Linked DNA regions of Spartinivicinus marinus. The protein of the gene in region 3 interacts with the protein of the main gene of each other region in a pairwise test. Links are inferred from orthologs where the notes say so. Each region holds a gene or a part of one and is shown on either strand. Other genes may lie near its edges. The genes, in order: lysA, secB and OQE68_RS12310.

Region 1 (11,070 bases), 480 kb from region 3 along the record:
CGTCAGTGGGGAGCGGATATCATGGGCAACCTGTGCAGCTATCTGGTTGATTCCTTTCAAGTTAGCCATGCGCTTTTCGTTTTCAATAAAGTCATTAAATTTGTTAGCCATGGTGGCAAACTCATCAATAAAATAACGCTCTTCACCATTTGCTTTTTTAATATTGTTTGACAATTTATCCATTGCTACATCTAGAACCATTTTTGCTTCGCTACAAATACGTTTTACAATTCGGTAAGTGATAGACAACACCAAAAGGACAAAAGCAATATAAATGGCCGCTACAATAATTAAGTGGTGCAAGATTTTTTGGTGAATAATGGAGTCATTAAAGTAAACAGTAATGGTGCCCCGTTGGTCCTGTTTAAGTAGAGGGTTGTAATAAATAACCTTGGAAACAGAGTAACTTGAATCGTTTGTATTACAATGGGTTTGTTGTATCAAGTTTGTATTGATATCTACGCAATCCACATTCAGCTTTTGACTAAGGATATCAAGTAATTGGGTGGCCTGGGAAATATCTTCTAGATGAGCAAACTGTCCAGCATATTGTTCTGCAATAATTTGGTCCTGCTGACGTTGTGCGTCTGTGGCATGTTTTACAAAGTACCAGGTCTCACCTAAAAATACCAAAAAGCTGGTAATAAAAAACATAACACCTATTATCATGCCTAGGCATTTCTTTAAACTGGCTCGTTCAAACTTGCTGACGTTTTCCCCTTTTTGATAGTTAATAAAAGCAAGTGAAGTACCAATAATCCCTAATACTGACATCATAACAAAAATGCCCATATGAGGAACGCCTGCAATTAGAATTAGCCCAGCAATCATTGCGTAGGTAAGCCGAGCCAGTAAGGAGCCGCCACTAAACCAGCTGGCCTTAAACTCATCTGGTACAAAACGGTGGCTATCAGAAGTAATTTCGGCACGTAAGGCAAAAGAGATTGGATAAGCAATCAATATCACTGAAAAAATACAGACTAGTTTTGCAACTGTTGATATATTGCTATAGAAAGTAAGTGCTACTACTGCAGATAATAAACTTAAGCACAGCGTCCCTAGCCAGCGAATAGATCTTAGTTTAGGTTGTTTGGAAAGCCAAGGGATAAAAAAACGAGAAATTGCTATACCAAAAAAAGTAATTATTACAGCGGCTCCCATACCCCCGCCCCAAACAAAAATCATTGGCAAGTTTGCTTCTTTGAATAAGTAATAAGATTCACCAACCAAGAATAGATTGCAGACTTGTAAGAAAATATGTGAGTATGCATAGGTACATAAAATTGGAAAAGTAGCCTGAGCAGATAGGAATAGTTTTGTTATGGTTATATCACTGGTAGAGTTACCTTTTTTTATGGAAATGGTGCTAAAGTCTAGATCTTTAGCCATTTTAAAATAGGCTACTATCTGAATTAATAGTACATAAAGTACCATTCCAAGTGGAACTAGTGCGACATACTCCTTCGAAACCTGAGAAAAAAACTCTGTTTGTAATAATAGTCCAATACCTAGTGCTATTAGTGGTAGTCCTAGGCGAATCCATATACCGTACTTATAACTAGCAAGAAAAAGAGGGGGGGCATCGCTGATTTTAATAGTGCTCTGCTCAAGTTTTTCTTGATACCAACGTTGATAAGCTGCTTGGTACGAGCCACTGGTAAATGCTCCATTAAGTGCGCTGAAAAGCTGGCGCATCACTAAAAAAGAGAGCATCAATATATAATAGCCCTGTATTGCGAAAAAAATAGTTAAACCGAAAAATAAAGTAGATACAAAGTCACAAAATAGCCCTAGTCGAACAGAGAACTTCCAGCCAACACGGTCTCCTAAATATCCTGTAGGTATTTCTAAAATTGCAGATAGAAAAAATAGCAGAAAAGTAGATAGAACAATTCCTTCTCGTCCAAAACCTTCTGTAGTAGCAATAATACAATAAACAATTAAGCCAGTAGCCAGATTTCCACCGCTTAACAAACCGTCTGTATGACCAAATTGCCTCAACAGCTTTTCTGTATAAATACTGGACATATTAGTTCCTTCTGAGTAACAACTAAGCATGTGCTTAGTGCTGACATAATCTTTTGGCATTTTTAAAATAGAATGCCTTATATTTTGGCTAATAGAAATAAACTTTTAAGTATGTAAATACAAACAAACGTGAGTTTTTTTAGTCCGCGGATAGCTGATATATTGATATAAAATAGTGTCATGTGCTGTCAAAGCTTAGGCTTTTGCTATAGTAAAGATTGTGTACTAAAAAGTAACATGCCATACTTAACTCGTTGTAGCTTATCGTTTATTTTGTGGAGGAAAAAATATGAGAAATATTTGCTTATTGGATGGTGATGAGTGTTAGTTAGTAAAGTTGGCTTTAAAGATAATATTACTCATCATAGTAATATGAAGTAGTATCTTTAGCTTTGCTTCTACTATAATTACTTATCAATACTCAATGTTAGGAGGGGGACAGTGGCAGTCATCCCCCTGTTGTTCCCAAATATCTATGCCTTTTATTTACTCATCCCCGATCAGAAACACATAGTTTACTGTTTCTGTCCTTAAGTAAGCGAAAATCTCCTTTTCGTGCTCGCAAAATGAGCGGTACTAATATTACTATTTTATGAACAATAAGACACGGTATCAGGCTAATAATGATTAATCAAGCATTCAATTTAAGATAAGACAGATACCAAAGTAGAGTTTGTTTTTACTTACTTTCTTGTGGCTCAAAATAACTATTTACTCAAGGTTAGGGAATAGAGTTTTTTTCTTAAGATATTGGGGTTTTATGATACTTCAGTAGAGAAAAGCTAGTTACCTAATAAAGAAGGCTGGCAAGAAAGGTTGTTACTGGTCTAAAGAGAGAGTGAGTGTGTCTGCTCTGAAATCCCATTTCAGCTTGCAGACATTACTACTTGATCATTAGTCAACTGTTGGATAATTTGTGCAGCCCTTTGTGGCGCTTGTTCTGGAGAGTGCCATCTGCAAAGTTGTTCGCAAATGTCAGCAAAGGTAACCCCTTCAATAATCAACTGAATAATTTGCCATTCATCTTCAAATACAGAACGGAATTGTGTAACCAGCTCTTTGCGCCATATCAGCCAATAGCTGGTATTTTGTTCAACGGCAGGTGGTATATGGTTCGCTTCAAGTGATTGCCAGATGTTAACCACATTGGTTTGATATTGAAGCACGCGTAGGCTAGGAACTAGCTTAAGTTGTATGGTGGGCCACTGTTCTGGGGCAATAGTGGCAAGTTGTTCGAGAGTAATAATTTTGCTGCCTGCAGCATCAAAAGCGGCTCTAAGTTGCCATTCCCAGTTTGCGAGCTCAATAACTATGGGTTGCTTGGAGAATAAGGGATGGTGTTTTAAGAAGGATTGCATATCACTACCAAACCAACGAAGTGATGGTTTAGTAGAAGGCATATGTTTTATATAGCCGGCAATCAATTGGTCGTATAAATCATCTCCAAGTAATTTACCTAAACAGGGAAAATCAGTATCTAGCGCTTCTTTTAAGCGTTGATGATAGGCATTTTTATAAATGGCCAGTCCAGGTGTTTCAGTGGTCACCAGCTGCTTAACTTTACTAGGTTTGTCTTGCAAAAACGCAAGAAACTCTTTTTGTAAATTAGCTAGCATTGGCATAACCGTTATAGTCTGTATAGATTGGCTCTGCAATGGTTCTGGCGTGGTTTAGCTCTGCCAGTAACTCTGAAAAAGTAGGCATATTATCATCACGTTCGATCATCGTTGATACTGGGCCAAATAATTGAGCGGCTTCCTGATATAAGCTCCAGACATTATCAACGACGGGCATATCATGAGTATCAATAACATAATCGCCATAGTCACTATGACCGGCTAAATGATGTTGCATCACACGATCAGCAGGAATACCATGTAAGTATTCTGTGGGATTAAACTGATGATTGCGAGCACTTACATAAATATTATTTATATCCAATAAAAGATAGCAGTCTGCTCGTGTTACTATTTCACTAATAAATTCCCACTCAGTCATTTCTGAATCAGCAAAAGTGACATAACTGGATAAATTTTCTAATAAAATCTGTCTGCCTAAAAATTCTTGTACATGTTGAATACGAGAAACAATGTGTTGGATTGTTTGCTCTGTATATGGAAGAGGTAATAAGTCATGGCTATTAATATGGTCAACCCCTGTCCAGCATAAATGATCGGAAATAAAAATAGGGTTAATTCTTTGGGATAATTTTTTAAGTTGTGCTAGATAATCTTGGTTTAAAGGATCGGTGCTGCCTATAGAAAGAGATACCCCATGCATAGCTAGAGGATATTGCTCTCGAATAGCATCTAAATAATACAGAGGTTTGCCACCTGCAACAAAATAGTTTTCTGATATTATTTCAAACCAATCAATATTGGGTTGGGTTTCGATAATTTCTTGATAATAGTCATGGCGCAACCCTAGGCCAAAACCATAAAAAGGACGATTCATTCGGGTTGCCTTCATAGGTTGATATAGAAACAAGTGTTATATGCCAGTTAGAGATAAATGGACGTTGGGTGTTATCAATAGTAGCGAACTACTAATAATGACCAAATCCATTTATTTTAGGGCCTGTTAACACTATTTGAATCACCACTGCCGGTTCAACTAGTGTTATTAGGCCCTAGTTAAAGGCGTCCTAAAGAAAAAAATTACTTTTCTTCTTTAACAGTACCACCTTTAGCTTCACATTCCTCAGCAGACATATTCAAGTAACCTTGGCCTTTACAAGAGCCATGGCCTTTACAGGCATTACTTGCAGTGGCACAGTCGTTATGACCTTTACAGCTATTAACACCCCAGCATTGAACTTGACTGGCTTCAGCACTGGCTGCTACTTGAGAGCCTAAAGTAAATAAACCCGCAGCAACAACAGCTAAAGCAGTACCTGAAACTTTTTTTGGTGCACTCATCATATACTCCTACTACTCATAGTAATTTCATTAAATTGAGCATTTATCAATAACTCAATCCTAAAGACAGGATAGGAAGAAAATAAATTTCAGTCGGGTAATTTAAAACGAATAAATTGGCTTCGATCTTGTGATTTTATTCAAAGTTAGAGCTTTCGAAACTAACCAGAATAACTGTGAAAATATACCTGTCGTGAATCATTTTTAGGTGTAAAAATAAAGTGGTATATATTCACAGCGAGGGGTATTTATACCCCTAGGGCACAAGGGCGCGGCCACCGAGAGATGAAGCCCCAGGAGTTTAGATAAACTAAATGACTGGGGTGAAGAGCGACGGTAACAAAGCCTAAAAATCATTCGCGATGAGTATAAGCCTGGATACTTTTTAATTATATTTTTATACTTTTTACTACTTTCGGCAACTCACTAATACAGCTAATCATTGCATCGGGTTTTATATGGTAATCCCATGAGTTTTGTTCGGGGTTGAACCAGATGGCTTTTAGACCGACTTCCTTGGCACCGATAACATCATATTCTGGGTGGTCGCCGATGTGTACAATTTCTTCAGCAAGCACTTTGGCTGCTTGGATGCCGGCTTGGAAAAACATAGGATCGGGTTTGCTGGTGTTTAGCTCGTCTGCACAAAAGGCAAAATCAAAATAATCCCCTATCGACAGACGTTTTATATTGACGTTACCGTTGGTGAGCACGCCTAAAGTATATTGTTGGTTTAATTCTGCTAATATGGATTCGACATAATCAAAGTAATCAACCTGGTGGCGGGCATGGAGAAATACTTCCATGGCTTGTTCAGCTCCTTTGGCTGCTTGTTCAGCATAGCCTGCTTGAGTTAGCAGTTGTTCCAGTGTGACTTTTCTTAAGTTGGTTACCTGGTGGGTGAGGGCTGGGTTGGCTTGTTTTATTTGATCTTTAAATTCTCTAAACTCCGTGATGGTTGTATTTATATCGCGGTGATCATTGATATTGGGGAATTGGTCTAGTATCCATTTGATAACATCTCGCTCGGCTTTTAGTAAAACAGGTGTGTTATTCCATAGGGTGTCATCAAGGTCAAAAGTGATTGCTTTAATTGTCATTAGTATTACTGCTAGTTGAGGATTCTTTACGCCTGGCTCTTGGATGGCTGCTGTCGTATACGTTGCTTAATTGGTTGAAATCTACATGAGTGTACACTTGTGTAGTGCTAATATCACTATGGCCCAGTAATTCCTGTATAGCGCGTAAGTTACCGCTTCCCTCCAATAAGTGAGTAGCAAAACTATGGCGCAACATATGAGGGTGCAGGTTACCTGGTAACCCCATGAGCTGAGCAAAATACTTAACCCTGTTTTGAATTTGTCGATTGCTAATTCTACTGCCCAGTTTAGAAACAAACAGGGCGCTCTCACCTTGTTTGGCTAACAGGCTGCGGGTTGTCAGCCATTTCTTTAAGCGATTACAGGCGTAGCTACCGATTGGTACTAGTCGGGTTTTGCTGCCTTTGCCAACTACAGTTACCTGCTGTTGGTTTAGATCGATTCCACTGATATCAAGCTGTGATAGTTCATTTAATCTTAAGCCTGATGAATAAAAAAGCTCTAAAATAGCATGGTCTCTGATTAATAGTGGATTATCAGGTGTTGTATTTAACAGCTGGGCAATTTGATCGACATCCAACAGTTGGGGTAATTTTTTAGATGCTTTTGGTGCCTGCAATGCAAGGGTCGGGTTTTGTTGACTGGAATGTTTGCTGCAATAAAAAGAATAAAAAGAGCGAATGCTAGATAAGTGACGCTGTATTGAGCGGTGATCTAAACCATCATGTTTTAACTGGCTTAGGTAGTGTCTGAGTAACTGAGGTGTTACTCGTTCCCAGCCTGGGCACTGCTGGCTATCTAGCCAGACAGCCAGCTTGTTTAGGTCACGCTGGTAATTATCAAGCGTATGTTTTGCCAGCTGTCTCTCTATACCCAGGTATTTATAGTATTCCTGTAGTGTTTGTTTTAACACGCTTTAGCTGTTCTTGTTAATTGGCTGCTTTTGTTAATTAGATTGCTCTTGAAAATGGTAAACCAGCTGGCTGAGTACTTCACCAATATGGGTTAAAAACAAGGTACCATTGCTGGTTCGAAAGTGATTCATATCCTCACTACCAATAGCCAAAATACCCAATAGCCGTTGATGATAAAGTGGCACCACGGCAGCAGAGCCAACTTGATGGGCTTGATCAGGGAAAAGTACAAGCTTTTGCTCTAGTTTTAATAAACCAGTAATAGGCTTGGTGCTTTCAAGAATATCCCCTAACTGTTTTTTAGCTTCTGCTAAGGCAAAGGTTCGGCCATGAGTGTTGAGAGGTTGGTCTGCAAAATAAAGTAGGCAGCAGGCGTCTGTTTTAAATTGCTCTCTAAAGTGCTCTTCAATAATGACTTGAATATCTTCCAAGCTACTGGCAGCTAGCAAGTTGATAATGAGTCGGCGGGTTTTATCAAAAAGCTGATCATTTTCTCGGGCGATAGCAATTAAATTGCTTAAGCGTTTATGCAGCTCTTTGTTTTCTTTTCTGAACAAATTAACTTGATGTTCTAATAAAGAAATTGCTTTACCACTCGGGTGGGGAACAGTGAGAGTTTTCAGTAAATCAGGGTTGTGCAGAAAGAAGTCAGGGTTAGCTTCGAGATAAGCAACCACCTGCTGTTCGGTGATTTCTTCCGAAAACGCCAGCTTATTGGTTGGTTTTGTCATAACCTAATTTGACCTTCAAATACCCGGCAGGCAGGACCTGTCATTTTTACGCTATGCCCTTCACCTTGCCACTGAATTGTTAAACTACCGCCTGGTAAATTCACAGTTACCTGCTCATCCAGCAAGCCTTGAATACAACCAACGACAACTGCCGCACAAGCTCCAGTACCACAAGCTTGAGTTTCTCCTACGCCACGCTCAAACACTCGCAAATTGACTTCCTGGCGGCTGAGTACTTCCATAAAACCAACATTAACCCGCTGAGGAAAGTCTGGGTGTGACTCTAATTCCGCCCCTAATGTGTTAACAGGTGCGTTATTGATAGTGTCTACCTTTAATACTGCATGGGGGTTACCCATTGAAGCAGCACCTAATTCCATTTCGCCATTAACAGTTTGTACTTTATAAGTAGTCTGCTGTTGAGGTGCATTAAAAGGAATTTTGCTTGGCGCTAGCTTTGGTATACCCATATCTACAGTAATATTGCCATCGGCTTCTACTATTAATTCTATATCACCTGACAGTGTTTCAACCTTAATATGGTTTTTGGTTGTTAACTTTTTGTCTAGCACAAAACGAGCAAAACAGCGCGCTCCATTTCCGCATTGTTCTACTTCACCGCCATCTGCATTGTAAATTCGGTATTTGAAGTCGTTGTTTGGGTGGCTGGGTGGTTCAACAACCAGTAGTTGATCAAAGCCTATCCCACGATGGCGATCGGCCAATGACCGAATTAAATCTTCATTGAGTTTGCAGTGTTGGGTGACTAAGTCGACAACCATAAAGTCGTTGCCAAGCCCGTGCATTTTTGTAAAACGTAACAGCATGGTGTTGTAAGTCTATGCGAATCTAAAGCCTGGATATCTCATTAGTTAAGGTTACAAGAGATATCCAGTTTTACTTAGTTAGGGAGTAGGTATTCGTTTGCTATTTGTTGGCTAACAGTTTCTCTAGCCCTGATTAGATGGTGCTGGTCTTTATCAACCATCACTTCTGCTGCTCGATTACGGCTGTTGTAATTAGAGCTCATAACAAAGCCATACGCGCCAGCAGAACGAATGGCCAGCAAGTCGCCTGGCTTCAGGTTTAGTTCTCGGTTTTTGCCCAGAAAATCACCTGTCTCACACACAGGGCCAACGATATCAAAATTAGCTTGTAGGCCATCAATTCTTGGTTTTACTTGAACAATGTCCTGCCAAGCATTGTACAGAGAAGGGCGAATCAGGTCATTCATAGCTGCATCCACAATGGCAAAGTGTTTATGGCCATTGTCTTTCAGTAAATCAACTTGGGTGACTAAAATACCGGCATTGGCAGCAATTGAGCGGCCTGGCTCAAATACTAAGGTGAGGTTGCGGCCCTGGATTTTTTCCATAACGGCTTTGGCATAGGTATCCGGCTCTGGTGGTATTTCCTGCTGATAACGGACCCCAAGGCCACCGCCTAAGTCGAGGTGTTTTAGCTCAATACCCAGTTTGGCTAGCTCATCAACTAAAAATAACAGGCGATCCATTGCATCTAAAAATGGATCAATCTCGGTTAATTGCGAACCAATATGACAGTCGACGCCTATAATTTGCAGGTTGGGTAGTTGAGCGGCCTTTTGATACGCGGAAATTGCATCATCAAAAGAAATACCAAACTTGTTTTCTTTCAACCCTGTTGAAATATAGGGATGGGTTTTAGCATCAACATCGGGGTTAATTCGTAATGAAATAGCAGCTTGCTGGCCCATTTCTGCAGCGACTTTCTGAATGCGTGCAAGCTCAAACTCCGACTCCACATTAAAGCAATGGATGCCGACCTCAAGGGCCCGGGCAATTTCTGCCTCTTGCTTGGCTACTCCAGAGAAAACCACTTTGGCTGGATCACCACCAGCCGCTAGGACGCGTTCAAGCTCACCTACTGAAACAATATCAAAGCCTGCGCCTAGTTTAGCCAGAACATTGAGAACAGCCAGGTTGGAGTTGGCTTTTACCGCATAGCAGATCAAATGGGGGTGTTTACCCATCGCCTTGGTATAGGCTGTGTAGTGACGTTCCAGTGTGGCCCGGGAATAGACATAGCAGGGCGTGCCATACTGCTTAGCAAGCTCCGTAACCGGAACATCTTCGGCAAATAATTCGCCATCGCGGTAAAGAAAGTGATCCATATTGCTTCTTAATCAAATCGCTTATTGGTTAACAGATTCTGTAGATTCTTGCTCAGATTCATCTGGTAAGTAAAGAGGTCCTTTTTGACCACAACCAGCCAGCCAGGTAAGTAGAAGCACAGCAAATAGAATGCGCATTGGATATCCCTCACTAATAGTACAATAATGACGGCAAAGTATACCTTGTCTGTTATAGCTCGGCTAATGTTCAAACAGTTAAACTGATAGCGACTAAACAAATTTGTACAATGGGCTAGAACAGGTTGGGAACAGCTTAGAAGTCACATCAAACAGGTTACAAGCGAATGACAGAAGCAGAATTTAATGAGTTATTAGACGAACTAATGGTGGCTATTGAAGATGCCATTGATGAGCTAGAGATAGATATAGACTGCGAATCTGGCAACGGTATGCTAACCATGCAGTTTGAAAACCACAGCCAGATCATCCTAAGTCGTCAGCCAGCACTACGACAACTGTGGCTGGCAGCCAAAAGTGGTGGATTCCACTTTAACTATCAATCAAAAGAACAGCAACCAAACGAACAGCAGTGGGTATGTGACAGCACTGGCGAAGAATTCATTAGTATGTTGAACCGGTTTATGACTGAGCAGGGTGGAGAGGAAGTAGAGTTGGAGTTGGGTTGATATGGCTTGTTGAGTCGCTATAACCCCCTTACTTAGGTTGAGCTTACTTTATTCTATCTACAAAAGAATCAAATAATACATGTCAGATATTCAAAAATATTTACGCAAGTTAACAATTGATGATTTATATGAGTGGGCTGGCTCGACCATTGTTAGCCGAGGGAAAGGCTATATAAATTATGTTAGTGATGATATTTTCATTACTGAACATGACGAGTTAGTTGCTGAGGTTGAAGGAAGTGAGCTTTATATTACTCGTGTATTTTTAGATGATGAAAATGAATTAGTTGCAGGGTGTAGCTGCCCATACTATGACAACTGTAAGCACGCTGTGGCCCTAATTTTAAAAGCTGGTCAGTATTTAAAGCAGCATAAAAAAATCCTGCTATTAACTGAAGATAATGATCTTTATCATGAGCTTGATGATGAGATCGAGGAAGATGCTGAGTTATATTTAGAGGGAGAATGTGAAAAAACATTAACAGGCCATGAAGTGCAATTGTATAGGGTTTTGGTTAAAAAAACTCATGCAGATTTGTGTGACTTATTAATTGATATAACCAATAAACATCCTCAAATA
Region 2 (11,045 bases), 220 kb from region 3 along the record:
GTGGCTTCGCAGACAACGAGAGGAAAAAGCTCCTTCATATGATGGTAATAATCTACAGGTGCTATCTAAACTATGTCAGGAACACAGTTTTATCGATGTTCAACCTGTAGATACTAACCAAAATTTTCGAAGTATAATTCTACAATTATACCCTGAAGAAAATTATTTATTAATTGACGAGCTATACCCTAATCCTCCAGAGAAATTACTGGAGCCAGGTAATTTATTAAACATTAGTTGCCATGACCAAGGCTTTCGTACCCGTTTTCAGTCGAATTTTTTAGGCTATGAAAACTTTGACAACATGCCTGCTTATCGCCTTTCAATGCCTATTGATTTGCAACATGGGCAGAGAAGATTGAACTTTAGAGTAAGTATTCCCGCTGAAGACTTTATTCGTGTAAGCCTTACAGGGTTTGGGCCTGTTACAGCCTCTGGACGTATTATTGACTTATCTAGCAGTGGTATCTGTTTAAAATTAATGGGTCCACCTCCTGATGGCTTGCATCGAGATGGCCTTGTTGGTAATTGCATTTTTAAATCAACAGATGAAGAGCATATTAAAAGTAAGCTCTTTGTTACCCATTTAGAGTTTAATCGTAAGCCAATCACTCACACTATAGTGGGAGGACGGTTTATGAATATGGAACCTCCTATTCAGAAAAAGCTCGATCGGTTTATTGCCAAATTACAACGTGAACAAAGACGGCAATCTCTGGCTGCAAATGACAGCCACCCTATTTAATTGCAACAAAGCTAAAAGCCTACAAACGTGTATATTTCATCAAACCACAGACATTTCTATCATATGACCTGTGAGCTCAAAGTCTTTCACTTTTTAATGTGAACAGCTTGGCAGAACCCGTTTATTAAAAAAATATAACAAAAAGCACCCATTATACTTATACCTAAGTCAGCAATACACAAAACACTTTCTGTACCTACCAGTATTTATTTGAGCAAGTAATGGTGAATACTAAATAATTATTAATAACAAATTACATGTAGGCACATACATATTGGAGGGAGTCACCATGGAACTGGTCAATTACTTTAATCAAATAAAAGAAGCCTGCCGAGAAGTTGTTACTCTTTATGAACGCGCAGCCAAAAGCAACAAAGTCAATAGTGAGAAGTTTTTACTACTAGAGGAGTTGGTACAGATGCTAGAAGCAGAGTTTTGCCCACTATGTAGAACGATTATTACCAAATACCGTATAGTGGGTATCTGTTTGCCTGATAAAACGTTAAAAAGAAAGCTAAGTTATTTATTTGATGAAATAACAGACCACTTGCAAGGAGTAAGCAACCGATTACAAAAGCAATTTAACCAGCTAAAAACTAACGTCGACTATATTCTATCATTAATTCCTGTCGTCGCCTTAGTCAAAGATGTTTGCATATATGCAAAAAATTTATTAGATGATTTTTCCAATATAGAAGACATTTGTCAAATAGCGATAGGAAAAGTGAATCCTTCGTTATTATTTAAAGAGTGCGCTTGAAGAACTGTATCGTTTTAATTATATATTCAGATACACGACGTTTTAAACAAAAGTTATTTTTAGCTTTTATAAATTTATGTAGAATATTCTAGCTGTCGCAAAAAATATAACGTAAGTTTAGTGTTTGATATGGAATAACCTGCTACCCCATATCCACTCGCTTTTTCGTCCCCCAAAGAGGGGGATATTCCTCAGAGCAGGAGGGCAGCACAGGATAAGTATTTAACGAGACTGCTGTTGTTGAGCTGTCTGTTGGTCATTCAACTTAGCTGCATGAGCCATTACATGGTAAATATAATTTTGCTCATGGACACCATGAAATAAATGCGCCCAAGGGCCTGAAGCATATATAGCTACATCTTCACCACCATGGGTTTCTGAGGACATTGGCAACAGCACCTCCTGAAAATAGTTTTTCGATTTAGTATTAACATTAACAATATTCATTCGACCAGGTTGACGCTGCCCAGATTGATCGTTAGCAGCACCCTGGCCACTGTAATATCCTAATGTTGTATAGGGTAATCCATCTGCGGCTAGAGTAGGCGATTTATTAGGCTGCCCTTTGCTATTATTACCAACAACTTTACCTAAAATTGGATTGCCTCGTGTAGGATAACCTCCCATGGTAAAAACATGGCTATGATCAGCGGTAACAATTACCAAAGTTTCACGTGCGTCAGTCATTTTAATGGCTGTAGCAACCGCTTTTGAAAATTCAATTGTGTCATGCAATGCGCGGTAGGCATTTCCTGCATGATGTCCATGGTCGATTCGCCCTCCTTCAACCATTAGAAAAAAGCCATTCTCATTTTTTTGTAAAATTTCAATGGCTTTAGCAGTCATTTCTGATAACGATGGCTCTCCTCCTTTATCATCATTTCTATCTGCTTCAAAAGCCATGTGCGAGCGATTGAATAACCCTAATAAATGATCGACATTTGCCGCCTTAATAGACATAAACTGTTGCTCATTCCAAACATACTGGGCATTATTATATTTCGTTAACCATTCAACAGTTAAATTCCGTCCATCTTCTCGTGCCCCAGTTTTATTTGGTTCTTCAGGATCAACCTGGTTATCTGGCAAAAAGCTTCTGCGTCCGCCTCCTAATGCTACTTCCAACCCATTACCATACGGGAACTCAATTAACTGCCTAGCAATATCTTTACAACCAGCTCGCTTTGCGGACGAAGGCATATCGTCATCATCCTCCCACCCCCGTTCAGGGCTATGGGCATAAGTAGCAGCAGGTGTTGCATGAGTAATTCGAGCTGTTGTCACAATACCTGTAGCCATTTCTGCTTGCTCAGCTTGCTCCAATAAAGTCATTACTTTATTTCTTTTAGCTGTCTCACAATCACCACGCGCCACTTGTTGATTAACTGAAATAACACCTGCTAGGGTTTTTACCCCTGTCATCATAGCAGTCATTGTTCCTGCTGAATCAGCCGTTTGTTGATTGGTATTATAGGTTTTTGATAAACCAACATAAGGCAACCTTTCAAATGCTAATAAGTTCTCTTCTCCTGTTTTACCCTTTAATTGGCCATCTAGAATTCTGGCAGCTGTGACTGTTGATATGCCCATACCATCACCAACAAACAAAATAACATTGCGAGCAATTGAAGTATTTGGTTGTTGGTGAACTGCTTTTGCTACCGCTTGCTGACCAGCTTCAAACCAGTTATCTGATATAACTGGTTGAGCAATAGTTATCATTGGAATAAAACACCAACCAGAAAGTAAGTACTTACAGATAATCCGTTTCACTGTTAATTTCATTATAACTTTCCTTTAACCATCCTTCCTTAACTGTCGTAAAGTTTAAGCTGCTTACACTTATTACGAACGTACTATTAAAATTAATTATTATTGATATTGAGCCACTTTTTTATGTCAGTAAAATGACGATCTTTTTATAGAGAAGTGTAAAGCAAATTTATATGTTTAAACAGCTTAATACCAAACGCCTGACAGGAGTACCACTCAACTTATCTTTAGTTGACCAACGACTTTCTGCTATTCAGCAGTCAGCACCTCTTGTTGGTAAATGGTTATATTGGTGCAACCCTAATTACTCTGCAGCCACTAACAAAGAGTGGGTTGAATTCTGTATTGCTCAACAACAACTTAAGACAGAGTTCAACTTTGCTTTTATTGGCAAAAAAAACCAAGAATATATTGGTGAAGCTAGAATCAGCGGTATTAACTTTCCCCATGGTTTTGCTAATCTAAGCTATTGGGTTAACGCTAGTCACCTAAAACAAGGTTATGCCTCTGAAATAATTACTGCTGCTGCCCAGTTTTGCTTTGAAGAGCTTAATTTGATTCGAGTAGAAATTGTTGTTGATATTGATAATCACGCCAGTATTAAAACGGCTAAAAAGGTGGGAGGTCAATTTGAAGGCAGGTTACGTCATCGCAGTAGAACTTCAGGCCAACCACGCGATTCTTATATGTTTGGTCTATTTCCTGACACATTACATGCTGAAATAGAAGCGGTATAATACCTTTAAATAAAACCCCAGCTTTTGAGTATTGACCTCTATGCTCCATATTGTGCTATTTGAGCCTGAAATTCCTCCTAATACAGGCAATATCATCCGCCTATGTGCGAATACTGGTTATCAGTTGCATTTAATAGAACCTTTAGGGTTTGATTTAGATGATAAAAAACTACGTCGAGCAGGCTTGGATTATTCAGAGTTTGCAAAAGTGGCAGTACACGAATCTCTCTCTGCATTCTGTCAATCGGTTAACTATAACCGCTTATTTGCTATTAGCACTAAAGGCTCTACCCTCCATACCTCAGCTCAATATGAGCCTAATGATGCATTATTATTTGGCCCAGAAACCCGTGGACTACCCAGTAATGTTTTACAAAATGAGGTAAAACCCGAACATATTATACGACTACCCATGAAGCCCAACAGCCGTAGTATGAACTTATCTAACTGTGCTGCAGTGATGATTTATGAAAGCTGGCGGCAACTAGGATTTAAAGGTGGGGAATAATATATCACTGACAAACTGAGCTACAACCAAAAAAGGGGCTAAGGCCCTTTTTTGGTTTAATTCAATAACAAACAAATACTTATAAAAAGAATATGACAGCTTATTGAATAGTTTCTGGCTGCTGCTGTTGTTCACGTTGTTGCAGAGCTTGAGCATATAGCGCATCAAAATTAACTGGCGCCAACATAATTGGAGGGAAGCTGCCACGTAAGACCAAGCTATCAATACACTCACGAGCATAAGGGAACAAAATATTAGGGCAAAAAGCACCCAAGGTTTGATGCAATGAAGCGTCATCTAAGCCTTTTACTAAAAAGACGCCAGCTTGTTGCACTTCAACAACAAATGCTGTTTCTTCATTGTTAGTAACAGTTACTGTTAGAGATAAAACTACCTCAAATACCCCTTCTTCAAGTTGAGTGTTCTGGGTATTCAGATCTAAGTTAACCTGTGGCTGCCATTCTTTCGTGAATATCTCAGGCGCTTTGGGCGACTCAAATGAAAGGTCCTTCACATAGATCCGCTGTAATGCAAACTGAGGTTGGTTCTCTTCGCCAGCTGCCTGATTTTGTTGATTTTCAGCCATTTATGTAATTCCTTAATTAATTTATGTCATTTAATACTCTAAGCAGGTCAGCAATACTAACTCAGCTGACGCACTTCGTCATGCATCACCAGGTTGGCCTGTGACAGCAACCATAGCACTAATCGATGTTGATGTCGCAAAATAAAGACGTCACTTGTTGGTTACTATAGCCTGCACGAGTGATTTTTAGAGGTACCTTGTATAGAGATATAGTGCTAATGGGTTTCAGCAATCAGAGGATCAAGCTTACCTTCACGTTCTAAGGCATACAGCTCATCACAACCACCCACATGCCGCTTACCAATCCAAATTTGTGGTACTGAGGTACGCCCTGCTTTTTCAGCCATTTTCCTACGTACCGCCGGTTTACCATCCACACTAACCAGTTGATAAGGCACTTGCTTGCTATCCAATAAGCGCAGCGCCCGGATGCAAAAAGGGCAATAAGCTGAGCTGTAAATGGTTATGTTACTCATCTTTCTTTCACTTCCTCAGCAACACATATTCACTAACAAAACCCAGACATTACTTTATTACAGGCAGGTTTTCACTTGTCCAGGTTTGCATACCACCTTGCAACCTAAGCACTTGCTCAAAGCCAGCAGCTTTCAACGCTTTACCAGCGGCACTACCTTGTTGTCCCATTTTATCAACGATAATAATGGGCTTGTCCTTGTGCTTTTCTAGCTCTTTCATCCGTTCAGCAAACTTGGTAGATGGAATATTGATAGCATTAACAATATGCCCCGCTTGAAATTCCTTACCATCTCGGACATCTACCACTATTGCATCTTTGTTGTTTACTGCAGAAGTTAGCTGGCTGGTGTTTATTGTTGCACCTGCTTTACGCCCTTCGGTATAAATTAAAGCCGCTAGTAGAGCTAAAAATGCAGTAACCAAGTATGGATGGTTGACAACAAACTCTATCAATTTCTCCATTTGTATTCAGACCTTGCGATTAAATAAGGGTGGCAAGTATACAGGTTTCAACTACCAGGCTAAACAGTTAGATTATCAACCTTCATGCTTCACCTACTATCAGTGCTTTAGATCGGACAAAGTGTCTAGGATCACAGGCTTAATAGACCTCCCTTTAGAATCTCGCTAATATCTCTCTACCCGCTTTTTGTACCATTTACTATGAGCAGCACGAATCCATATGAGTAACCAACGACGTACTACCGCATTACTTATCCTTGATGGTTTTGGCTATAGCGAAACATCAGAGTCCAATGCTATTGCAGCCGCTGAAACGCCTGTTTGGGATAAGCTCTGGGAACAAAATCCTCACAGTTTGATTTCAGGCTCTGGGATAGATGTGGGATTGCCTGATGGCCAAATGGGCAACTCAGAAGTTGGCCATATGAACTTAGGGGCAGGTCGGGTTGTGTATCAAGACTTCACACGCATCACTAAGGCCATTGCAGATGCCTCTTTTTTTACCAACCCAACCCTGACAGAAGCTGTAGACAAAGCCATTACTGAAAACAAAGCCGTTCATATTCTAGGCTTGTTATCTCCCGGCGGAGTACATAGTCATGAAGACCATATTTTAGCCATGATTGACCTAGCTGCTCAGCGTGGTGCTCAAGCCGTTTATGTACATGCATTTTTAGATGGTCGTGACACGCCTCCACGAAGTGCTGAAACATCACTAAAACGCATCGAAGCCAAACTTTCAGACCTAGGTGTAGGCCGAATTGCCAGCTTGATTGGCCGCTACTTCGCTATGGATCGCGACAACCGTTGGGACCGAGTTGCCGCTGCTTATAACATGCTTACCTTAGGTACTGGCGATTTTTCTGCAGAGGACCCAGTTACTGGTTTGCAAGCAGCTTATGCTAGAAGTGAAAATGACGAGTTTGTTAAGGCAACCATCGTTACTCCTGCAAATCAGAAGCCTACCGTTATTGGCGATGGTGATGCAGTTGTGTTTATGAACTTTCGTGCAGACCGCGCTAGACAGCTAACACGTGCATTCGTAGAAGACAGCTTTAGTGGCTTTGAACGTATTAGCCGGCCTAATCTAGCGGGTTTTGTTATGCTCACTCAGTATGCTGCTGATATTCCTGCACCTTGCGCATTTCCGCCTGCATCATTAAAAAACACCCTCGGCGAATATTTGGCATCACTTAGCAAAACTCAGTTACGAATTGCAGAAACAGAAAAATATGCCCATGTAACCTTTTTCTTCAGTGGCGGCGAAGAAACTCCTTATAAGGGCGAAACTCGCATTTTGGTTAACTCACCCGATGTAGCCACATATGACCTAAAACCTGAAATGAGTGCCCCCGAAGTCACTGATAAGTTAGTTGAAGCAATTATCAGTGGAAAATACGACTTAGTGGTATGCAATTATGCCAATGGCGATATGGTAGGCCATACCGGTGTTTTTGATGCCGCAGTGAAAGCGGTTGAATGTCTTGATGAGTGTATTGGCCGGATTCTTAAAGCGTTAGAACAAGTTAATGGTCAATGTTTAATTACCGCTGACCATGGCAATGTCGAACAAATGAGTAATGAAGAAACGGGGCAGGCCCATACAGCCCATACTTGTGAACCTGTACCACTAGTCTATGCTGGACCCAAAGCGATTAAGATTAAAGATCGCGGTATTCTGTCAGATATTGCCCCTACAATACTTAGCTTAATGGAACTACCCATTCCAGAAGAAATGACAGGAAAAGTATTAGTGGAGCAAGCAAACTAGTTTCATCACAAATACTTACTCCCTCATAAGCCAAAAAACAAGTTAAAAAACTTGCGGAATTAATCCACTGTTTCTTTATCTAAAAACCCAATTTATAAGTTGGGTTTTTGGTTTTCATGAAGTTTCTTTGCGACATCTCCAATTACCAGGCATACTTAAAAAAACACCTTCTGGTGTGTTTCTTGAAATGTTTCCAACTACAAGTGTTGTAATCAATGTTGAAATTTATCTTTTCTTTGACAAAACAACTTTATAAACCTATTTGTATTTGTTTAATAAGTGGCACTGCTTTACTTAACAGCAGCGTTAGCTGGGCTAACCCAGAATTACAAGAAAAAGAAAAACAGTTAAAACAATTGCAAGCTGAAATTAAAAAAACCCAACAGCTACTCAAAAAAATCCAACAACAACGCTCTAACGTACAACAATCGTTGCAAACAAGTGAGCAGGAAATGGAACGGCTTCATAAAAAAGTGCAGGAAATTGAAAGCCGGTTGCAGGAGGGCCAGCAACAATTAAAAAAGCTCCATACTAGGCAGCACCAGCTCAGTGTTGCCAAGCGTCAGCAACAACAACAGTTAGAACAAACGATGTTACTGGCACTGTATACAGGTCAAAACTCTAATATAAAAATGTTGCTGAACCAGCAGCAGCCTACCGATGTTGCACGCACCCAGAAGTATCTTGGCTATCTTGCTCAGGCCCGTCAGCAAAAAGTGACCGAGTTTAATCAAACCATCCAGTCGTTAACTCAGGTTAGTCAACAGATTGAAGCAACCAACACCAAACTAACCCAGCAGCAGCTTGCTTTAGCTAAACAGCAGCAGGCACTTACAACTCAGAAAGCAAAAAGACGCTTATTACTCAAACAGCTTGAGCAAGAACTGGCAGCTAAAGACCAAACACTGGCCTCACAGCAGAAAGAGCGGTCAGAGTTAGAACAAGTCCTCAAAACCTTAGCAAAAACAATAACACCACTGCCTCTACCAGGCACCCCTTTTTATAAACAACGGGGCAAACTCCCCTGGCCAATCCAAGGAAAAGTGACAAACCGCTATGGTAGTTTGAAAAAACAAACTAAATTAAAGTGGCAGGGTCTATTTATTCAAAGTAATGAAGGCTCTCCAGTATCGGCTGTACACCATGGCAGGGTCGTGTTCTCAGATTGGCTGAGAGGGTCAGGGCTGTTAATTATTGTGGATCATGGCGGTGGCTATATGTCACTGTACGCTCATAATCAAACGCTATTAAAAGAAACAGGCGAATGGGTAAAAGCAGGTGAAGCAATTGCAACAGCTGGCAATACAGGCGGAAATAATGAAACCGGGCTTTACTTTGAGATAAGACACAAAGGTCAACCACAAAACCCAAGCGGGTGGATCGTTGCGGGAAGATAGTTGCCCGTCGATGTCGATAAAGTAACCCAGCAACAAATTAGCAGATAGAGATCACGAATTGCGAGGGCCTAAACAGAGGATGTTACCAGGACAGTGGTTTTACCGCATCTCATAGGATATAAATACCTTAATAGAGAGCTATTCAATCGAGAGTTTTTAATGATCAGCAAACGCTTAAAGTTTTCCCCTTCAGTTCGTCATCTCGCTTTCGCAGTGACTGCCCTTGTTAGTAGCCTAGCGTTTGCCGAAGCCGAGCCAAATCAGCCCTTAAAAGGTCGCTTGCCATTACAAGAACTTCGCACCTTTGCAGAAGTATTTGACCGTATCAAAGTGGCTTACGTTGAGAATGTTGATGACAAAACCCTTCTAGAAAATGCCATCAAAGGTATGCTAACCGGGCTAGACCCCCACTCTGCTTACCTCGATCCCAAAGACTTTGAAGACCTGCAAATCAACACCACTGGTGAGTTTGGCGGGCTAGGCATTGAGGTTGGTATGGAGAACGGATTTGTCAAAGTCATTGCCCCTATCGACGATACACCTGCACAACGTGCTGGAGTAGAAGCTGGAGACCTAATCATCAAGCTTGACCAAAAGCCAGTAAAAGGCATGGGCCTAAACGAAGCTGTCGAAATGATGCGTGGCAAGCCTGGCGAACCAATTACATTAACTATCGTACGTGAAGGTAGCAGCAAGCCATTTGATATTGTGATCAAGCGCGACATCATTAAGGTACAAAGCGTCAAATCCAAAGCACTTGATGAAGGTTATGGCTATATTCGAATAACCCAGTTCCAAATCGATTCTGGCGATGAAGTGGTTAGTGCAATTAAAAAACTAGCCAAAGCCAATAAAGGTAAACTGAACGGACTGATATTAGACCTAAGAAACAACCCAGGTGGTGTATTACAGGCAGCAGTGGATGTTTCTGATGCTTTCCTGAAAAAAGGCGTCATTGTTTACACGAAAGGTCGTATTCCAAACTCTGAACTGCGTTTTAAAGCAGATGAAAAAGACCCATCCAATGGCGTGCCTGTTGTTGTATTAATCAACAGCGGCTCTGCTTCTGCTTCAGAAATTGTTGCAGGCGCTTTACAAGACCATAAACGCGCTATCATTATGGGAACCGATAGTTTTGGTAAAGGCTCCGTACAAACAGTATTACCCCTTAATAACCAGCGAGCATTAAAGTTAACTACAGCTCTGTATTACACCCCTAATGGTCGTTCTATTCAGGCTCAAGGTATCGAGCCAGATATCACTGTTGATAGAGCCAAAGTCACTAAGCTTGATCAAGGCGTCACTTATAAAGAAGCTGATCTGCAAGGGCATTTAAATAATGGTAATGATTTAAAAGATAAACCAAATGCTCTCAAAGCAAAGAAAGTGGATAAGCAGCTAGAAAGTGATAACCAGCTACAGCAAGCGCTAAGCCTTCTTAAAGGCCTAAGTATTGCTAATAAAGCCGTTAAATAAATAAAAAGCCGCTAGCTTAATAAAGTTAGCGGCTTTTTTATATCAAAAATTAACAATGTATATTTTAACGCTGATAAGCTAACTGCCCCATAATATAAGTAGCAGCTACTGCTCGATCATCCCCCAATGTTGTTAGCACAAATAATTTTTCAGCTATATCTGTCGTATGCTGTAAGCGATATTTGATCAATGGAGTTGCTTGATAATCCAATACTACAAAATCAGCTTCTTTACCCTTGGTAAAATTACCAATTTTACTGTCAAGGTTAAGTGCTTTTGCTCCACCCAGGGTAGCTAAATAAAATGACTTTAAGGGTGACAGTTGTTGCCCTTTTAACTGGTTGACTTTATAT
Region 3 (6,216 bases):
AGTGTTTCTAGCTCGGGCGCTATCTACTCGGTAAAATGGGTCAACCAGTTTGCTTAGTGTCATGTCAGGTACTCCTGGGCCTTGATCAATAATGTTAATATTGTAGTAGTTATCTTTTTCGTTACAACTAATACAAACTGTAGTGTTTTCAGGAGAATATTTAATAGCATTGCGTACGATATTATCAATAGATCGATACAGCAGTCTTCTATCACCTTTAGTGCTATTATTAATGTCATTTGCCAGGTTTAACTTGATACTCTTCAAGTCTGCTTCTAAAGTATTGTCTTCGATTACTTCTTGAATAATTGCGGGTAGTTTTATTTCTTCTTTTAATAGCTCTACAGTTGGTTCTTGTAATTTAGTAATTGTTATTAGTTCATCAATTAAGCTATCTAATAACTTGATTTGTCGATTCATTTTTTCAAGCAACCTGGGTTCAGCACCTTTTTTGGCTATTAACTCAATAGCAACCCGCTGCCTAGCTAAAGGAGTTTTCAACTCATGGGAAATACTATGAAATAGCTGTTGTAGGTTGTCATGATTTTGCTGAATTTTTTCAGCCATATGATTGAACTCCCGAGCCAAGATACCTATTTCATCAAGCCTATGTTCTATTTTAGGATTAACTCTTTTGGCAAGATCACCTTTTGCTAGGCTTTGAGAAATATTAGTTAATTCTTTAAGTGGGTTTACCAGGTGTTTGGAAAAGAATATGGAAACAATAAATAAGACAAATAAACTGGTAATGGCTCTGCTCCACCAAAGAATATCCTGTCGATGTTTAGGAGGGGGAGGAAAGCTTGGCCCAAGACTGAAATATAAATAATCTCCTTGTTTAGTAGACACCTCTGTTGGTTCTGCCCATGGAGGTAAATAATATCGTTTATGTAGAAAGCGCTTTATAGATCTTGGTAGAGGCGTTGTTGTAGCCGATGTACCTGATGGTGTGATTAAAAAGGCTCTGAGTCCTGTTTCTTCATTGAGTTGTTTTACCCAATTAGCTAAAGCTTTTCTTCCGTGGGCTTCGAAAACAGTAACGGCTTCTGCTGAGTTCTTTTTATCTTGTATATATTTTTCGTGTAGTCCTAGTTCACTTTCAACAATTTCTCTTGTAATCCATGAAGACAATACTGCAATAATTATTAAAGCAGCCCAAAAAACAAGTAGAACTTTCCAGAAAATTTGCTTAAACATACACTAAGGCTAAACTAAAACTGTTTAAGCAGGTAGCCTTTTCCCCTGATTGTTTTAATTAAGCTTGGATTGTCATATACATCAGCGATTTTCTTACGGAGATTGCTGACATGCATATCAATGCTACGGTCATATAGCGAGAGCTGTTTACCCAGCGCCTGTAGGGATAATGTTTCTTTACTCACTACTTCGCCAGTATGTTGCATTAGTAGTGAGAGAACCTCAAACTCTGTACCTGTTAAGTTCAGCGGTTGACCTGATACAGTAGCCTCATGACTAGAAAGGTTAAGATATAGTGGTCCAACCATTACCACATTGCTAGAGCGAATAGACTTTGTGGTTTGTTGATCCATCACTACACGTCGAATAACCGCTTTAATTCTGGCTACTAACTCTCTTGGACTGCAGGGTTTGGGAAGATAGTCATCTGCACCTAGCTCAAAGCCGAGGATTCGATCTAACTCTTCTCCTCGGGCTGTAAGCATTATTACAGGAGTAAGACGTTGTTGACGAAATTCTTTTAAAAACTCAACGCCATTAATGCCTGGTAACATGATATCAAGAATAATAACATCAAAGTTTTCAGTGAGTGCGACATTAAGGCCTTTATCACCTCGAGTCTCCCAAGTAATGGTAAAAGACTCCAGTTCAAGGTAGTCAATAAGCAGTTCTGCAAGCTCTTGATCGTCTTCAACAAGTAACAAACGATATGACATGAATATTTCTCTATAGTCATTCTGTTGTCATTTTACCATAGCCTAAACAGTGGTTAGCGATCTTTACGTTTTATTTACATAGGTCTAGTGTATCCATAAGCTTTGACATTAGATGAAATGTAAATTCTTTAATGATAAAAGTTCAAATCAAGCTACTTCTATTTAGTCTTACCAAGACTTCTTGGATAGGTTAAAAATACTTGACATAATTAAATGACAAGATGAAAACAATATTTATCACTATAGACTACAAACATGCTTGATCATATTGGTATTTATGTAACGGACTACATGGCCAGTAAAGAGTTCTATAAAACTATTTTAGCCCCTCTTGGATATAAGGTGGTTGCAGAGGTACAAGGGTGGGTGGCCATTGGAGATAATAAACCCAGACTGTGGTTAATGGGAGGAGCAAAAACAATACCTGCCGTTCAGTTGGCATTTCAACTTAACAACAGGCAACTGGTTGATCAGTGTTATCAACTTGCGATGGCTAATGGAGGTTTTTCTCAGGCTGAGCCTGGAAAGCGACTGATATATGAGCAAACTTATTATGGTGCCTTTGTAGAAGACTTAGACCAACATATAATAAAGTTTATTTGTAAGTGAATATTACCCTTCGCTCATCTGTTTTTTTACACCTAAGGCAAATAGGGGGCAGTGTAGCAAGTTCTTATATACTCTTAGCGCTTAGTCTATTAGTGCATTTTTTACGAGAAAATAAAATTTTCACGTTGATTGAGCTTATGGTAATTGCGCTTTGCAGGTCTTTACTACTAAGGTTTACTTCAGTTTTAATTTCTAAAGGAGTATGTCTGCTGCATGTTGACCAGTTTTGAGGTTGGCCTGCTAGTGCAGTTTGCTGGAAATATTGCTCAGCTGTTTTATTTACAGAGCCATATACATATTGGGTGGATTTATTGGCAGGAGTTATGCCTTGTAAACGACTGTTGTTAGCTATAGTTGCCATGCCGGACTGGTCTAATCTAGCACGACCTTTATATGTTAATGAGTTCAGCCGATAAGCAACTCCAGGAGGTGCGACAATGGTAAGTTTTAACTGACAATAACTGGTATTATAATTAGCATCACTACTTACCTTGAAGTGCTTAAAATTTACACTAAATTCGTTTGCTTCCTCATGAAAAATAAAATTAGTTGAACCGACTGGACAACCAGTACCACTGTAGTTGGCAGATTGAATATAGGCTTCTCCAGGATAAATGACAGTATCAGAACTTGCAGTATAAGCCGCTGGTGCTATAAGCAATGTTAGTTGATACAGTAATAAACGACGCTGTAAGAAATTAGTCACAATTAGAACTCTCCATGTATTTTGTTAATATGTCCCTGGTTCTACCCAAACATGTTTTAAGATAAAGCTATGTTAGCAATAAGGGACGTATTGAGCTGGCCAGTTGCGTATTGGTGCTATGATAGTTTTGCTATAAAAACAAGACTATAAGAAAGCAAATTGATAGATAAATCAATAGGTACGGTATATATTTTATGTTGTTATCAGAGATATTGTATGATTGTTTATCTGTAAAACCTTTAACTTATAATCGGGAGGGTAGGTCAGTGCTTTTGCGTGTGTAATTAATAGAAAATACATTATGTTTTTTAGGCGAGGAAGCTGCTGATTTATTGAGGGCGTTTTTAAACTCAATAAAAAGATTTGTAAGTAACAACTTTTTAACGGCCAGGTGCTGAGCAATAACTTCAGTGCTAAGAGCTTGGGTTTTGTTCAACTGTTGGATTTGATTAGAAATAAAATGGGGCTGCTCTTTTTTTGTTTTGCAATTATTAAAATGAATAGATGCATTGGTTCTCAATTTAGCTAAACTGAACTTAAGTTGTTTAATGCTAATTAATTTAAGTTGAAATGCTCTATAGATAACGGCTTCCTTACTCACTCCCCAGCGTTGTTGCAATGATTCAATTTCAGGCCAGTAAATAATTGGTTTACTACGTACAAATTCATTACGAAAACTACACGCAGGCATAAGTAAAGCAAGTGCGAAATTTTCTAAATCTTGCTTAGTCGCAGATATATTTTTGCTGGTGAAAAAAAAGTTGCTAACAATTGCACCGCAATGCATTGCAATATCAAATCGAACTTGATAAGCCGTTTTTTTATGGTTGATGATAATGATCGGGTGAGGATAGGTAATAGACATGGAGTCAATGCTGGAGTAAAGATTAGGAAAGGAAGTGACGATACCTCCTGATCTTTCGATGAGAGTAGTTATATTTTCAATAGGAGAAAAGCCCAGCCCCCAATGGAATCGGCAAGAATCTGCTAATTGTTCAATATTTGTATCTGAAGCTATATCAGCGTCATATATTTTAGGGAAGTTATTAGGAAACCTGAATTGGGTTTTTAAAACTCGAATAAGTTCATAATATAAACTCAAGTAGGCAGTTGCTTGAAACAAGGTTGAGTTATTTGATGTAGCCTGACTTTTTGGTGTAGTGATAGGGACATAAAATATAGCATCTTCATGGATAGTATAGCGACTGGAACCGGTTAAAAATGGAGGCAAAATACCTAGTCGACAACACAACTGTTTAATTAGTATGTTGTTGGGTTGGCTAATACCTGCTTCCATTTTAACCAAAGTAGATACTGAAATGCCTAATAGCTCTGATAGCTCATATAAATTAAGCTGATTGATCAGTCTTGCGCTTCGTAAGTTGTTGCCATTAATATGATTGACAGAAGTCATTTTTATATAAACCTAAATATAAGTAACACTCAAAAATGTTACAGGTATTTCTTGAGTGTTTCTGAGTTATTGACAGTTTAAAAAAGCTTTTAGATATTCGCTAAAGACTAAGAAAATAACTTCTGAGCAACTATAAGTAGATAGTTTGGCTTAACTATTGAACAATTTGTTCTTGTATGAAATTTTGTTTATCAGTTGTTAATTGCCAGGCATGACAGCTAACAGTTTTACCATGAGACAGTGAAATAATAATATGAGTTATTCCTGGGCAATCATATAAACAGTCTAGTTGTGAGGGCTCATCAGTAAAATCTGGGTGTGTATGAACCATACTCACAATGGTTAGCCCTTCTGCCCCTGCTTTGTTTTTAATTGAATTATAGGTATGAGAGTCAGTTAGTGACACTGGATATTTTTTTATATAATCCATCTCATCACATGCAATGTAGTAGCTTCCTGTAGCAATCCCTCCTTCTTTTTTTCCAACTATGAACCCAAAGCATTTGGCTGGATAGGTGCGTTCTGCTTGGGTTAAAATAGCCGACATAATTTGACGGGTCAGTTTAATACTCATGGTTGCTTTCCCTAAACTGACAATTAATTGAAAAAGTTATAAGTTAATACAAAGCTTATTGGTTAAGCTCATGCTGATTCAGGCTGTCACCAGTAATATATTAAGCATGATCTGTGTTGGTAAAGATATTCTCCCGCTAATAAACAATAACTAGCTACGATACTTCCCGCTTATAGATGTATGAAAAAGCTTTCAGTTACCCATTATATATAAGCCAATATTTAACACTATTCCAAGTCAATTTTTTATACTAAATCCCTTGCAAAATTATAAAAAATGACCATCTTGACAAACGCTTATTAATATTATTAAAGCCAGAATGAAATGTCAGTAGTAATGTAATTTAGCTAATAGCCTATAATCGACTAACCTTACCTAATAGTCAGTTAGCTGTCTTAAAGGTTACACATTCTTATAGTGACTTAGTTAAATGCGATGAAACAAAAGGCTCACTATTTGATGATTTTTTATGAAGAATATAATGCTACGGTAGCACTTGTTAGCATTTGCGAATGACTATAAGTTCGCTGCAGTGGCCTATTTTAAGCCGTCTAAGAGTTATACATTAGAGGATTATAAAACCATATCACAGAAATTCACTAAAGTAATATAAGACTTTATGCTATACTTCGCGGCTTTATTATTTACTGGAAAACTTATACTGTTGGTAGTTGACTGTATCAAACTGATTTGACTTCTGGAGCAAACTGTTTAATTAGGGTGCAGTTTTGCTTTATTTTTATCAAATAAGACATGTTGGGCATTACCGAAAACAGCATAGTTTGACAAAATTATAACTGGAAAATTTGCAGTATATGGATTTGAGATGGAGGTTAGAGGCATGAATAAGCTGAAATCAATGACAGCTTCTGTTGCTATTGCACTGGCTTTAGTTGGCTGTAAATCAGATTTATTAGAAAATGAAGCAGGAATGAGTGCGCTGGGCGGGGTATTGACCGCTGCAACAGTCTCTGAAAATGAAGTCATAAACAGCGCCAAA

Evidence for each region.
Region 1: the proteins of OQE68_RS12310 (region 3) and lysA interact in binary tests that used the Escherichia coli proteins (3 or more experiments, as listed by UniProt). The link is inferred for Spartinivicinus marinus from one-to-one orthologs.
Region 2: the proteins of OQE68_RS12310 (region 3) and secB interact in binary tests that used the Escherichia coli proteins (3 or more experiments, as listed by UniProt). The link is inferred for Spartinivicinus marinus from one-to-one orthologs.

Annotation. Positions count from the first base shown.
Region 1 is NZ_JAPJZK010000001.1:3,192,166-3,203,235, forward strand. Bases 7,719-10,687 are described here. They hold lysA (diaminopimelate decarboxylase), read right to left. Parts: upstream 9,844-10,687; coding sequence 8,593-9,843; downstream 7,719-8,592. Other genes in these bases: dapF (diaminopimelate epimerase), read right to left, coding at 7,719-8,518; lptM (LPS translocon maturation chaperone LptM), read right to left, coding at 9,865-9,981; cyaY (iron donor protein CyaY), read left to right, coding at 10,149-10,490; OQE68_RS14450 (SWIM zinc finger family protein), read left to right, coding at 10,570-10,687. Outside these bases: OQE68_RS14395 (ATP-binding protein), read right to left, coding at 1-2,028; OQE68_RS14400 (HvfC/BufC N-terminal domain-containing protein), read right to left, coding at 2,895-3,644; bufB (MNIO family bufferin maturase), read right to left, coding at 3,634-4,482; BufA2 family periplasmic bufferin-type metallophore, read right to left, coding at 4,686-4,949; OQE68_RS14415 (HAD family hydrolase), read right to left, coding at 5,336-6,046; tyrosine recombinase XerC, read right to left, coding at 6,036-6,959; OQE68_RS14425 (DUF484 family protein), read right to left, coding at 6,993-7,691; more of dapF, read right to left, coding at 7,688-7,718; more of OQE68_RS14450, read left to right, coding at 10,688-11,070. UniProt on the Escherichia coli protein: Specifically catalyzes the decarboxylation of meso-diaminopimelate (meso-DAP) to L-lysine. Is not active against the DD- or LL-isomers of diaminopimelate.
Region 2 is NZ_JAPJZK010000001.1:2,941,470-2,952,514, reverse strand. The notes cover bases 3,367-6,310. They hold secB (protein-export chaperone SecB), read right to left. Parts: upstream 5,110-6,310; coding sequence 4,624-5,109; downstream 3,367-4,623. Other genes in these bases: gpmM (2,3-bisphosphoglycerate-independent phosphoglycerate mutase), read left to right, coding at 6,269-6,310; OQE68_RS13245 (rhodanese-like domain-containing protein), read right to left, coding at 5,635-6,048; grxC (glutaredoxin 3), read right to left, coding at 5,325-5,585; trmL (tRNA (uridine(34)/cytosine(34)/5-carboxymethylaminomethyluridine(34)-2'-O)-methyltransferase TrmL), read left to right, coding at 4,056-4,523; OQE68_RS13265 (GNAT family N-acetyltransferase), read left to right, coding at 3,452-4,015. Also shown: OQE68_RS13280 (flagellar brake protein), read left to right, coding at 1-745; OQE68_RS13275 (hypothetical protein), read left to right, coding at 1,035-1,505; OQE68_RS13270 (alkaline phosphatase family protein), read right to left, coding at 1,728-3,290; more of gpmM, read left to right, coding at 6,311-7,819; OQE68_RS13235 (murein hydrolase activator EnvC family protein), read left to right, coding at 8,035-9,216; OQE68_RS13230 (S41 family peptidase), read left to right, coding at 9,376-10,692; guaD (guanine deaminase), read right to left, coding at 10,757-11,045. UniProt on the Escherichia coli protein: One of the proteins required for the normal export of some preproteins out of the cell cytoplasm. It is a molecular chaperone that binds to a subset of precursor proteins, maintaining them in a translocation-competent state.
Region 3 is NZ_JAPJZK010000001.1:2,723,588-2,729,803, forward strand. The notes cover bases 63-3,004. They hold OQE68_RS12310 (response regulator), read right to left. Parts: upstream 1,914-3,004; coding sequence 1,212-1,913; downstream 63-1,211. Other genes in these bases: OQE68_RS12305 (sensor histidine kinase), read right to left, coding at 63-1,197; OQE68_RS12315 (VOC family protein), read left to right, coding at 2,169-2,522; OQE68_RS12320 (DUF4360 domain-containing protein), read right to left, coding at 2,587-3,004. Outside these bases: more of OQE68_RS12305, read right to left, coding at 1-62; more of OQE68_RS12320, read right to left, coding at 3,005-3,228; OQE68_RS12325 (helix-turn-helix domain-containing protein), read right to left, coding at 3,473-4,642; OQE68_RS12330 (M67 family metallopeptidase), read right to left, coding at 4,797-5,216; OQE68_RS12335 (M48 family metallopeptidase), read left to right, coding at 6,058-6,216. UniProt on the Escherichia coli protein: Response regulator member of the two-component regulatory system CpxA/CpxR which responds to envelope stress response by activating expression of downstream genes including cpxP, degP, dsbA and ppiA.